4 regions of the Chryseobacterium subflavum genome follow, and region 4 is predicted to be linked to each of the others. Evidence: riboswitches for the same ligand, from Rfam matches in the RefSeq annotation. Region 4 holds a riboswitch; each other region holds the start of a gene.
What was found. A riboswitch is a leader RNA that binds a small molecule or an ion and turns the genes downstream of it on or off. The one in region 4 is predicted to bind cobalamin.

Region 1 (3,214 bases), on a different contig from region 4:
TTTTCAGCCTGTTCGTCATTCCATATTCCCATACATTTATTAGTGATCCTTCCCCGGGGTTCAACACCCGTTGCTTCAATCATTATCAGTCCGGTACCACCTTGTGATCTGCTTCCGTAATGTACGAAATGAAAGTCATTAGCCATTCCGTTTTCACTTGAATACATACACATAGGTGACATAACCCATCGGTTAGAGAGTTTAATATTTCTGAATTGTATCGGAGTATATAACATTGTCTATTAATTTTTGAATTTTACTAATGAAGAGGAAATAATCCCGGGTTGCCCACGTGATTAAAAAGAACTAATTTTACCTCCCCTTTTTAGGCTCCAATAAATATATGAAAAAAGATATACAGATCGGCTACGAATATTTTAAAAATAGCTCTGAACTGAACGATATAGAAAAAAAACTTTTCGAAAGAGCAAAACAAGCCCGCGAAAATGCTTATGCCCCTTATTCCCAATTTTTGGTCGGGTGCTCCGTATTACTTGAAAACGGAGAAATATTTTCCGGTAACAATCAGGAAAATGCAGCTTTTCCATCCGGACTTTGTGCTGAAAGAACAGCTCTATTCTGGATAGGTGCAAATTTCCCTGAGGAAAAGATCAAAAAGATTTTTATCGTAGGAGGCCCTAAAGAATCTTCTGAAAAAACACCACCGATTCCCCCGTGTGGCGCCTGCAGACAAAGTCTTATTGAATACGAAACAAAACAAAAAGAAAATATTGATCTTTATTTTTCCAGTATGAATGACGAAATCGTTAAGGTAAATTCGATTAAAGATCTATTGCCATTTTACTTTGACTCGACGTTCTTGTAATCGTGAAACTCTCAATTCTGAGGTTCTGGGAATCGTTATTTTTTCTGCAGACCATTGTTTTGATTACAAATTAACAGATACGACTGAGATTTCTTTTTAAAAACTTATCTTTGCAAAAATTTTGGTTTTCAAGCTATTGAAATAATAGGGAATTGGGTGAAAATCCCAGACTGTCCCCGCAACTGTAGATCGCAATTAAAATTTCTATAAGAAACCACTGTGAAAACGGGAAGGTATAGAAATGCGAAAGTCAGGAGACCTGCCAAAATGATAATATCAAAAATATATTGCTTTCGGTGGAAAAGTAAAATAGTATGAAAAAAACCTTAGTACTGCTTTTATCGTTATCTGCTTATTTTCTTTGTCTGGGACAAGAGAAAGCAATCGATACCGTTTATATTTTTGACAACCAGATGAACAAGGTAAAACTTTTTCATAAGGTTACTCCAATTACTCCTCAGGATGCTGAAAAGAATTCCACGAATCTTTCAGAACTTTTACGTTTCCAATCCAGTATTTATATCAAGGAAAACGGACGAGGTGCAGTTTCTTCGCCTTCGTTCAGAGGAACCTCTGCTCCACAGACAGCCTTTGTTTGGAATGGAATCAATATCAATTCGATATTTCTTGGTCAGGGAGACATTAATAATATTCCTCTTTTCGGATATGATGAGATCGGAGTGAAAGCCGGTGGCGGAAGTGTAATATACGGGAGTGGTGCAATCGGCGGGAGTATACATCTCAATAATAATCTGGGTTTCAATAAAAGTTTTAAAGCCTCCCTGTATTCTGAGGGTGGATCATTTGGTACTTTTAATAATTTCGGAACGGCCTCCTACAGCAATGAAAAGCTGAGTTTTAAAGTCTCAGGAAATCATTCGATCAGTCAGAATGATTATAAAGTCGAAGAAAAAAACTATATTAATAGAAACGGCAAATACTTTAACAGTACCTTTAATGTTGGAATCTCCTATAAAATTGCGAGACATCAGACGATCTCATGGCAAAGTCAGTTTTTTGACTCGACACAGAATTATCCGATTTTTGTAGAGAATGGCAACCGTACAAAATACGAGACACAAAGCACCAGAAGCTTACTTTCCTGGGATATTACTAAAAATAAATTTTCAAATAGCTTAAAAGCTGCTTACACAGAAGAAAATTTCCAATATTTTGGCAATTACAATGCTCCGAAGACCAGTGGTTCAACAGGGAAAAATTATATCTTTAAAAATGATTTTAATTATTTCATCGTACCTGAACTTAATGTCAACATCATCACCGAATTCCAGGTAAACAAAGGTGAGGGGTATCAGCCTGATCTCCAAGGTGTAAAAACTGAAGGAATTGGTAATGTAAGTAGAAATGTAGGCTCTTTAGCGGGGTTAATACGATATTTTCCGACGAAAGATCTGCGTTTTGAAGCTGGTGTTAAAAAGGATTTTGTAGAGAATATAAGTTCGCCATTGCTTTACTCATTCTCGGGAAAATGGAGTCCGGTACAATGGTATAATCTTGGAGTAAATGTATCCAGAAATTTCAGATTTCCAACATTCAATGATCTGTATTGGAATCCCGGAGGAAATCCAAACCTAAAACCGGAAAGGTCTTACCAGATGGATATGGACCATGAGTTTAAATGGGGTAATATTAAACTTGCATTAAGTCCGTATTATCTTTATATATCGGATAATATAGTGTGGTTGCCGACAGCTTACGGATATTGGTCCCCAGTTAATATCAATAAAGTGAAGTCTTATGGTTTAGAATCACAGATTACTTTTGATAAACAGCTTAAAGAACACCATTTTAGATTTAATATAGGATATACACTTGCAAAATCCATCAATCAGGAAACTAAAAAGCAAATGATGTATGTCCCTCTCCATAAGGTTTTTGGAAATTTTGATTATCAGTATTCTTTCCTAAAACTTTATGTTCAGGGAGTTTTTAATGGTCTTACATACACTACAACAGATGAAAAAAGAGAAGATGCTATAGATTCTTATTTCGTCATGAACACGGGTGTATCAGCAACGATCTTAAAAAAATATGTCTTAGGTTTTAAAATCAATAATTTAACCAATACTGTTTATGAAACGGTGTCTTATTATCCGATGCCAAAACGTAATTACAGTATTTCCGCAACGATAAATTTTTAATAAAAAATAACATGAAAATAACTAGACTTTTACAACTTTTATTTGCTGTAGTACTACTTTTCAATATTTCCTGTAGTACTGATAGCGATAATACTTTGCCTGTAGTAACTTATGAAAACGGATATTTAATTTCGAACGAAGGAAATTTCGGAAAGCCAAATGCAGAAGTAACTTTCGTTTCAAGAGACTTAACTTTTAGTCAAAACAGCATCTTTTCCAAAAATAA
Region 2 (3,214 bases), 1.6 Mb from region 4:
GAGTAAATGCAAATCCTGCGAGCTGTTCCCCAAAATACTCGACCATATCGTTGCGTTCAAATTCTCCATGTACCAATACATCAATTCCGATTTCCTCTTGCCATTGGATGGTTCTCTGTGTTTCTTCTTTAAGCAGCTGATCATATTTCTGGGCGGTAAGATCTCCTTTCTTGAATTGAGCTCTCCAGCTTCTTACTTCTTTGGTTTGAGGAAAGGACCCAATTGTTGTTGTTGGAAATAAAGGAAGCTCCAATGCGTTCTGCTGTGCTTCTTTTCTCACATTAAAAGGACTGTTTCTCTGTGCGTCACTTTCTGTAGTTACGGTAACACGGTTTTTCACATCCTGATTGTGAATTAGTGTTGAAACTTTTCGGTTTTCAATAGCTTTTTTATTTTCAGCTAATTCCTGTAAAGTATTGTAATCCGGGTTTTCTGAAGCTAATTTTTTTAAGGTAACAATTTCATAAACTTTTTGCCTGGCGAAAGCCATCCATTGTTTGATCTCCGGAGATAGTATATTTTCATTTTTCTCCAGGTCAAGATCGAAAGGAGAATGAAGTAATGAACATGACGGTGCAATGAAAACTCTTTCAGAACCTAATGCTGCAATAGCTTTTTTGATGAAAACCAGAGACTGATTGAAATCGTTTTTCCAGATATTTCTTCCGTCTACGACTCCTAATGAGAGGATTAATGTTTCAGGAATTGCATTGATGACCTCATCCAATTGTTCCGGGGCTCTTACCAGATCAATGTGTAGTGCATCAACAGGTAGAGTAGTGGCCAATGAAAGGTTATCTTTTAACCCATCAAAATAGGTGGTCACAATAAATTTAAGGTTCGGAAACTGTTTGGCAATTTCAGCATAAATGTTCTGGTAAACTTCTTTTGCTTTCTGATCAAGGTCTAGTGCTAAAAACGGCTCATCCAGCTGAATCCATTCTGCTCCGTTGTTTTCAAGCTCTTTTAAGATCTCAACGTAAACCGGAAGCAGATTTTGTGCTAAATCCAATTTATCAAAACCTTCTTCTTTTTCTTTTCCTAATAATAAATAGGTTACCAATCCAAGGATAACAGGCTTTGTATGAATTCCTGCTTCCTTCGCTTCAATAAACTCATTAACGATTTTATGGGAGAATAATTTGAATTGCTGATCTTTTTGGAATTCTGGAACGATATAATGATAATTGGTATCAAACCATTTTGTCATTTCCATGGCTGTAATATCGTGCCCTTCTTTCTGATAACCTCTGGCCATAGCAAAGTAAAGATCTAGCTCATTTGGTGTAATATCCTGATAACGGGAAGGAATAGCTCCAACAGACAATGTCATGTCCAATACCTGATCATAAAAAGAAAAGTCATTGGATGGAATCAGATCAATTCCGGCTTCTTGTTGTAGTTCCCAGTTTTGCTTTCTGATCTTTTTTCCTGCCTCTAAAAGTTCCTGTAACGATGTTTTACCTGCCCAATATAGTTCGCAGGCTTTTTTAAGTTCTCTGTTGCTACCGATTCGCGGATAGCCAAGGATGTGTGTTTGCATTTTCTTTAAACTTTTAATTAAATTTTGGTTTTAAAAGTTCTTATAATGCTTCATAACGCAATCGGGAAATAGTTTTTAGCAATAGAGAAGATACAATATAGACGTAATTTTCCCAGTGAAGAGTAGATTGTTAGGTAACCTGAAATTAATTTTCATAAAAAACATTACGTTTAAACTCAAATAAATTCTGAGTTAAAACCCAATCCAATACGTTCAAAAGTATCATCTGTATGACCAAAAGCTTCAGACCGCGAAAGCATTGTCAATTCGGGACAGGCAGGTCTCCTGACTTGTAACAGTTTTTGTCATCCTTCCCGCTTGTGGCAGTGGATATTCAGGGACAAAAACCTCTGTTGTGTTACTTACAGTTGCGCGACAGCTCGTGATTTTCACACGATTCCCTATTAATCTACCTTAAGTAAAACCTTTTCCGTTTGATGAAGTATGTTAAAGAACAAAATAGGGTGTAAAGGTATTAATTTAAGATGTTTAATTGGCTTAAATGCAAAAATTAAGTATATTGTTTTGTTTAAATTGAATTTGTAAGTTATTTATTCTGTAAATTTGGAAATATAAATCGAAAAAAGAATATTATCCTGTGGAAAGACTAGACGATAAAGACCTTCAATTGTTAAGAATCCTTCAAAAAAATGCAAAATTGACCGTTAAAGAATTGGCAAAGGAAATTAACCTTTCTCCATCTCCTGTTTTTGAGCGTGTTAAAAGGTTGGAGCAGGAGGGTTATATCAAACATTATGCGGCTGTCCTGGAAGCCGAGAAACTGAATCGTGGTTTTACAGTTTTCTGTCAGGTTAAATTAAAGATCCACGACAGGTCTGTGGGAAATGAGTTTGTACAGGAAATTACACTGATAGACGAAGTGGCGGAATGCTATAATATTTCAGGCGATTTTGATTTCCTTCTCAAAGTTCAGGTACGCGATATGAAACACTACCAGGATTTTGTATTTAATAAATTAGGTTCCGTCGACTCGATAGGAAGCACACACAGTACTTTTGTAATGGCAGAAGTGAAGAATAACCATGGAGTTACTATATAGAGCAGATCTCTTACTAGATTTTTTTTCCTCTGATCCTGCTTAATGATACAGAAGTGATACCAAGATAAGATGCAATATAATACTGAGGAACCCGGCGGAAAATCTCGGGGGATTGCTTTATAAGCTCATTATATCTTTCCTCTGCAGAATCTTTTATACGGGAAATAAAGAGCTTCTGATATTTAAGTAAGCGTTCCTGTAGATAGCTGTAATAAAGTTCCTTGCTGTCCGGATTATTTTCAATTATTTGTCTGAAATCCTCAATAGAAGTGCTATATACAGTACAGGGTTCTATCGTTTCGATATTATAAATACTTGGAGAATTATAAAACAGACTTTCCCACGACGAAATAAAGTTTCCTTCAAACAAAAATTGAAATGTAATTTCCTTACCGTCATTATTAAGCCAACCTCTGGCAACTCCTTTTTTGAGATAGTAAAATTTACGCGCCATCTTACCTTCTTCCGTTAGCAAGGTTTTGTTGGGTAATTCTTCCTGTTCGAAATTACTAAGGATTTTAGCCAAGGCGTTTTTATCTGGGGACATGCTCAAGAAGATTTTAAATATAATTACTCACTTCAATCAGGTTCTGATCAGGATCCCGGAAGTA
Region 3 (3,214 bases), on a different contig from region 4:
GACGGGAGATTCTATACCCTGGATGCTGTTCTTAATTTTTACTCGGATAATGTAGAGGACAATCCTAACCTTGATCCGCTGCTTAAACAAAACGGACATATCGGACTCACGATGAACAATGCGGAGAAGCAGTCCATTATTGCTTTCCTGAAAACTCTATCTGATAAAGACTTTGTTACCAACCCAAAATTCTCAGAATAAATTTTAATCAAACATGAAAAACATTTTTTTAATAGTATTGGGTTTATTTTTATGCCAAATAGCCTATGCAGAACCCATAAGAGACAGTTTGTATATTCCTGAAAATAGCTTTAACCCCAGCAAATTTTTTGATGATGATTGTGATGCTTGTGGCTGTGCTGCAGGAAATGGATCATCAGGATTTGAGTCTTTGCTTAATCCTCAATTTATAGGAATAAAATATTTTGCACAGCATTATAAAGCCAAAGAAAACCTTTTTGTGAATGATCTCACCCAGGATCAGTACTTCAATACCATCCAGTTATGGGGAAAAGTTCCCATTACGAAAAAGCTGAGTGCTTACGTGAGTCTCCCTTTTCAGTTTCATGAAAAAAAAACAATGCAGGGAGACATCAGAATTAATGGAATAGGGGATCTGAATGTAATGGGTATTTATCAGCTGATCAATTCTAAAGATGCATCTCACCAATTAAATGGAGGATTAGGAATAAAAGTTCCGTTAGGAAGATTTGATGAAAAAGGAATTACGGGAGTGAATCCGAGTTTCCAATTGGGAACAGGAAGCTGGGATTATCAGATGGTTGTGAATTATAAATACCAAAAGAACAAAGTTGCGGTAATTGTTAATACGGATTATACTGTTAAAGGTGAAAATAAGAAGTATTATCAGTTTGGAAACCAATGGAACTATGCAGCTACCGGATTTTATCAGCTTTATGCGGACAAAAAAATGATCTTTTCCGGGAAAGCCGGATTACAGGGAGAAGTATATGATAGGAATAAGCAATTTGATGAAGCCTTACCGGATACTGCCGGAAGTGCTTTATATGGAAAATTAGGCTTTGAACTTTCCTATAGTAAATGGAGCCTGGGTAGTGAACTGATGCTTCCTGCCTATTCAAACCTAGCGGGTGGAAACATTGAAGCTAAATCCAGATTCAGTGTGTTTATTAACTTTGGGATATAAAAATCAAATGAACATTCCGTTACTCATGTAACGGAATGTTTGTTTTTATTCTGTTGAAAATCATTTTATTAAGTATAATATTGTTTCTAAGAAGAATTTTCTATCTTTGCCGGAATCTGGTGAGCTGTAAAAGGCTTTTAAAAGGGAATCCGGTGTAAATCCGGAACAGACCCGCTGCTGTAAACTCTAAACCAAAATTTTTGATGTATATATCCACTGTTTTTAATGGGAAGGATTTCAAAAATGGAGTAAGTCAGAAGACCTGCCAGAAGATTTAAGTTTGATGCTTTCGTGGAATAAAGCTAAGGACAACAATGCTTCTGTGCAGCTATGGCTGTACAATGTTATTGCTGCTTTCTTATATCCATTAGTGTCAAGATTATTCTCAATGAGCTAATGGAACCGAAATTTACTTTTACAACTAAAAAAATAATTATCACAATCCTTGTGCTAATTAACCAGCTTTATTTTTCTCAGTCAAGAGATAGTATAAAGGAAAAAGGGATCCTTCCGGTTACCATTTATAAAAAAGATTTTAAAGAAATTCTTCCCGCTCAAACTCTTTCAGGAGAACAGCTGGAAAGGTTGAACAGCCAGTCCGTAGCCGATGCATTACGCTATTTTTCGGGAGTACAGATCAAGGATTACGGTGGAATTGGCGGATTGAAAACGGTTAATATCCGAAGCATGGGTAGCCAGCATGTCGGTGTTTTCTATGATGGGATTCAATTGGGAAACGCACAAAACGGGGTCATCGATCTGGGAAAGTTTTCGCTGGATGATATCGGAGAAATTTCATTATACAACGGACAGAAAAGTGAGATCTTTCAGCCTGCAAAAGATTTTGGATCTTCCGGCTCAATTTATCTCCAACCCAAGACTCCTTATTTTTCCGGAAATAAAAAAACGAATCTTGTACTTAGAATAAAAAACAGTTCAATCGATCTTTTCAACCCGTCATTTCGATTGGAGCAAAAGCTTTCAGATAAAATTTCCGCAAGTTTCAGCTCCGAATTTATACAGAGTGACGGACAATATAAATACAAATACCAGAAAAAACACCCCGATGGTACTATAGCCAATGATACAATTGCAACAAGATATGATTCTTATATTACTGCCAAAAGATTTGAGACCAGCCTGCAGGGAAATCTGAATAATGGAGACTGGAATGTCCGGGGCTACGGATATATTTCAGATCGTGGGATTCCCTCAGCAATTGTGAATAATGGTTTTGATCCGAAAGGACAAAAATTACTTGATAGAAATTATTTTGTTCAGGCTCACCTAAGGAAAAAAATATTTCCAAAATTTGAGACTCAGCTCAAAGCTAAATTTGCCTACGACTATACCCGGTATATGGATACGGTAAATGTAGCTGAAACGGCTTTAAAAACGGATAATACATATATCCAGAGAGAATTATATTTATCATCTTCCAATATTTACTCAATTACACCAAACTGGGATGTTAGTGCTAATGTTGATTTCCAGTATAATAATCTGGATTCCGATCTTAAGCTTTTCTCATTTCCCACGCGTTATACCTCATTGGTTGCTTTTGCAACCACTTACCAATGGAACCGGTTTAAGTTTCTTGGAAGTGTTTTAGGCACTTTTATTCGGGAGAATGTTGAACGTAATTCCAAGTCGCCGGATAAGAGTGAATGGACACCCTCTGCATTTTTGAGTTACCAGCCACTGGCCTTTAAGAATTTAACAGTGAGAGCATTTTATAAAAGGATTTTTAGAATGCCGACTTTCAATGACCTGTACTATACCATGATCGGGAATGTTTTTCTTAAACCTGAATTTACCAATCAATATGACGTAGGTTTTACTTATCAGAAGACTTATAACCATCAGGTTCTGAAAAGTATTTACTTCAAGGCAGACGGGTATTATAACAAAGTGGAAAATAAGATCATTGCAGTGCCCACAACCAATCTTTTCAGATGGATGATGACGAATCTTGGAGATGTTCATATCATAGGATCAGATGTGAATATACAGGCTGAGCTGGACCTTGGGAAAGTAATATTGAAA
Region 4 (3,214 bases):
TGCTTTTTTACCATGCAACAGGTGAAGAAAATGGCCTCCAATAGTATCATCATCAGTTTCTACATCAATCTCTTTTCCGTTATGCGTATAATGATACCAATACAAAAGTCCGGAACTGAATGATGCCAGTAATTTGTCTGCAATATCCCTTGCTCCCGCCACATTATGATCGTCTTTTTCAGGCTGAATACTTCCAATTGCTGAAACCATGGAGCGCATTACATCCATCGGATGGGCAGCTGCAGGAATACTTTTCAGGATATTTCTTACAGAATGTGGTAATCCTCTCAATGATTTCAATTTGGCTTTATAGTTTTTTAACTGGGCTCCTGTTGGTAGCTGTCCGTAAATAAGAAGATAGGCTACCTCCTCAAATTCTGCTTTTTCTGCGAGGTCCAAAATGTCATAACCTCTGTAATGGAGATCATTTCCACTTTTTCCTACACTGCAAAGTGCAGTATTACCTGCGGCAACCCCGGAAAGCGCTACACTTTTCTTAGGCTTAAATGTTGGTTCGTTATTCATTGACATTCTTGTTCTGTTTAAATAGGTTATCTAATTTTTGTTCGTAATCATGGTATCCAATACTTTTGTAAAGCTCTTCCCGGGTCTGCATGGTATCAATTACATGAGCCTGGGTTCCATCTTTCCGGATATGCTCGTAAACATTCAGTGCTGCCTTATTTGCCGCCCGGAAAGCAGAAAGGGGATATAAAATCAAACCGACTCCCGCATCTTTCAGTTCATCAGCAGTATACATTTTAATCATTCCGAATTCTGTAATATTGGCCAGTACAGGAATACCTGTAGCGTCTACAAACTTTTGATAATAGCTTAAATCAGGAACAGCCTCCGCAAAGATGAAATCTGCTCCGGCTTCTTTATAGGCAACAGCCCTTTCCAATGTTTTTTCAAGCCCTTCATTGGCAAAAGCATCAGTACGTGCCCCGATCACAAAATTTTCATCCGTCCGAGCATCAACAGCAGCCTTCAAACGGTCTACCATTTCCTCTTTGCTTACCACTTCTTTACCTGGACGGTGCCCACAACGTTTCGCTCCCACCTGGTCTTCAATATGCAAAGCACCTGCTCCGGCTTTAATTAATGATTTTACAGTTCTTGCTACGTTGAATGCCGAAGGACCAAACCCCGTATCTACATCCACCAATAGAGGTAAATCACATACATTGGTTATTCGTTGAATATCGATCAGAACATCCTCAAGGGTCGTAATTCCCAGATCCGGAATTCCCAACGATCCTGCAGCAACTCCTCCTCCGGAAAGATAAATAGCATTGAATCCTGCTTGCTGCGCCAGCAATGCATGATTGGCATTGATAGCCCCGACAATCTGAAGAGGGTTTTCTTTTTGCATCGTCTCCCGGAAACGTAATCCGGCAGACTCTAGACTTACATTTTTACTCATCTTTAATATTATTGTTCGTTTTGATGTATTTTAACTCACATTCTTCCAACAATTTAAAGAAAGATTATTCTTTAAATGATTAAAATAATTAAACGACCTATAAACCTTAATGAATGGTTGAACAGCCTCATTACATTTTCATGTAATAACAATCCGGTCAAAGATTGCTGCCATCAGCCTGTAATGCTTATAAATCAATATAAAAGGTGCTGATAAAACTTCACAATACTTTGTAAAAGAGAAAATTATGGAAAGGGACTAATACGAGCAAGCTGTAGAAATGATACAGCCCTGAAAAGCAAAACCTGTAAACCATTTCTTAAAAATGATAATGTACACAAAAAGATATCGGGCACTGTTATCACATCGTATCATACCTGACTATAAGCTTCAGATCGCGAAAGCATCGTCAATTCGAAATAGGCAGGTCTCCTGACTTGTAACAATTTTTATCGTCCTTCCCATTCAAAAAAAGAACAGTGAACCCTGATTGATAAAAACCTTTTGAGTGTTACTTACAGTTGCGCGACAGTTCGTGATTCACACACGATTCCCTTTTAATTCACAGCTAAGTGTAACCAATTCCGGTTGATAAAGAAGTATAAATGAACTCCTTGGTGGTAAATATAGGTATTTTATTGAAACACGAAAATAATTATTTACGAACAACAGTTAGGAATTCGTAATTCTTTGAAAATAGGCATTATAAATATATTTTCAATTTTCAAAATCATAATTAAAATGATCTTGATTATGTAAAAATCACTTGCAAAAAAATCCGACAAACACGATTATTGAGAAAAGCATATGCTCTCAATATGAAAATATGATTCTGAATTAACAGATAAAAGCCTGAAAAACACTCACAATATCTGTTTCAAATTCTCACCTATATTTTGCAAAGCCAACAGGCTATGGGATGTGATACGTTCTGCAAAAATAATCCTGAAATGGTACCTGAACTGATCGGTAAGGCTAAAAATTTCTCCGGGAGTAAATAATATTCTTTGCTGTTCGCAATAAGCGTAAAATTTCTCCATATCCACTCCTTCAGGCAAACTTCCCCAAATGCTGTATCCACCCTGAGGATCTTCAAAATAAGCCCCATCCGGAAAATGGCTTTTTAATATCTCTAACACATCTTTGGCCTGCTTATATAGCTGTTTACGAAATGAACGCAAATGTTTATCATAGCTATGGTCTTCAAGCAGTTTAATGACCAGTTCCTGATATACCGGAGCAACAGATCTTCCTAAGGCAAACCTGGTTCTCTCTGCTTCCGCATGGAATTTTCCCGAATGCATCCATCCCAGGCGAATACCGGGAGCCAATGTTTTGGAAAAAGAAGAAAAAGTTATTACCCAACCACCGGTATCAAAACTCCCGATCCCCGAAGGTCTCTCATTGCCAAAATAAAGGTCTCCGTAAATATCATTTTCGATAATCGGAAACTCATATTCTTCCGCAATGGAAAGCAGTTCTTTTTTTACAGTTTCCGACATCAGAATTCCTGTAGGATTGTGAAAATTAGGTGTAACTACAAGAGATCTGATATCATGATCCGCGCATATCTTTTTTAAATATGCCGTATCAAAACCATTTCTATCCCGGACAGGAATTTCTATGACTTTAAGTTTCAGATTGGCAATTACTTCCAAAACAGAAAAAACGCACGGACTTTCAACAGCAATGAGGTCACCGGCATTCGTCACAGATGCCAGGGCAATGTAAAGTGCCTGCAATGCTCCATCAGTAATGATTAATTTTTCAGGATGCAATGTGTATCCA

Region 1: it holds a riboswitch for cobalamin, as region 4 does, so the genes downstream of both, AC0INN_RS14725 (TonB-dependent receptor plug domain-containing protein) here and prpB (methylisocitrate lyase) in region 4, are expected to answer to the same signal.
Region 2: it holds a riboswitch for cobalamin, as region 4 does, so the genes downstream of both, metE (5-methyltetrahydropteroyltriglutamate--homocysteine S-methyltransferase) here and prpB (methylisocitrate lyase) in region 4, are expected to answer to the same signal.
Region 3: it holds a riboswitch for cobalamin, as region 4 does, so the genes downstream of both, AC0INN_RS12860 (TonB-dependent receptor plug domain-containing protein) here and prpB (methylisocitrate lyase) in region 4, are expected to answer to the same signal.

The regions. Positions count from the first base shown of each region.
Region 1 is NZ_JBVTMR010000003.1:273,840-277,053, forward strand. Features, by position in the region: gene namA (NADPH dehydrogenase NamA) at 1-236, opposite strand, end outside; gene AC0INN_RS14720 (cytidine deaminase) at 344-826, shown strand; cobalamin riboswitch at 932-1,107, shown strand; gene AC0INN_RS14725 (TonB-dependent receptor plug domain-containing protein) at 1,141-2,988, shown strand; gene AC0INN_RS14730 (DUF5074 domain-containing protein) at 3,000-3,214, shown strand, end outside.
Region 2 is NZ_JBVTMR010000001.1:1,755,450-1,758,663, reverse strand. Features, by position in the region: gene metE (5-methyltetrahydropteroyltriglutamate--homocysteine S-methyltransferase) at 1-1,543, opposite strand, end outside; cobalamin riboswitch at 1,802-1,987, opposite strand; gene AC0INN_RS07740 (Lrp/AsnC family transcriptional regulator) at 2,142-2,603, shown strand; gene AC0INN_RS07735 (Crp/Fnr family transcriptional regulator) at 2,617-3,150, opposite strand; gene AC0INN_RS07730 (VOC family protein) at 3,164-3,214, opposite strand, start outside.
Region 3 is NZ_JBVTMR010000002.1:787,015-790,228, forward strand. Features, by position in the region: gene AC0INN_RS12850 (cytochrome-c peroxidase) at 1-201, shown strand, start outside; gene AC0INN_RS12855 (transporter) at 215-1,168, shown strand; cobalamin riboswitch at 1,269-1,452, shown strand; gene AC0INN_RS12860 (TonB-dependent receptor plug domain-containing protein) at 1,565-3,214, shown strand, end outside.
Region 4 is NZ_JBVTMR010000001.1:147,489-150,702, reverse strand. Features, by position in the region: gene prpC (bifunctional 2-methylcitrate synthase/citrate synthase) at 1-525, opposite strand, end outside; gene prpB (methylisocitrate lyase) at 518-1,426, opposite strand; cobalamin riboswitch at 1,832-2,024, opposite strand; gene AC0INN_RS00700 (aminotransferase-like domain-containing protein) at 2,290-3,214, opposite strand, start outside.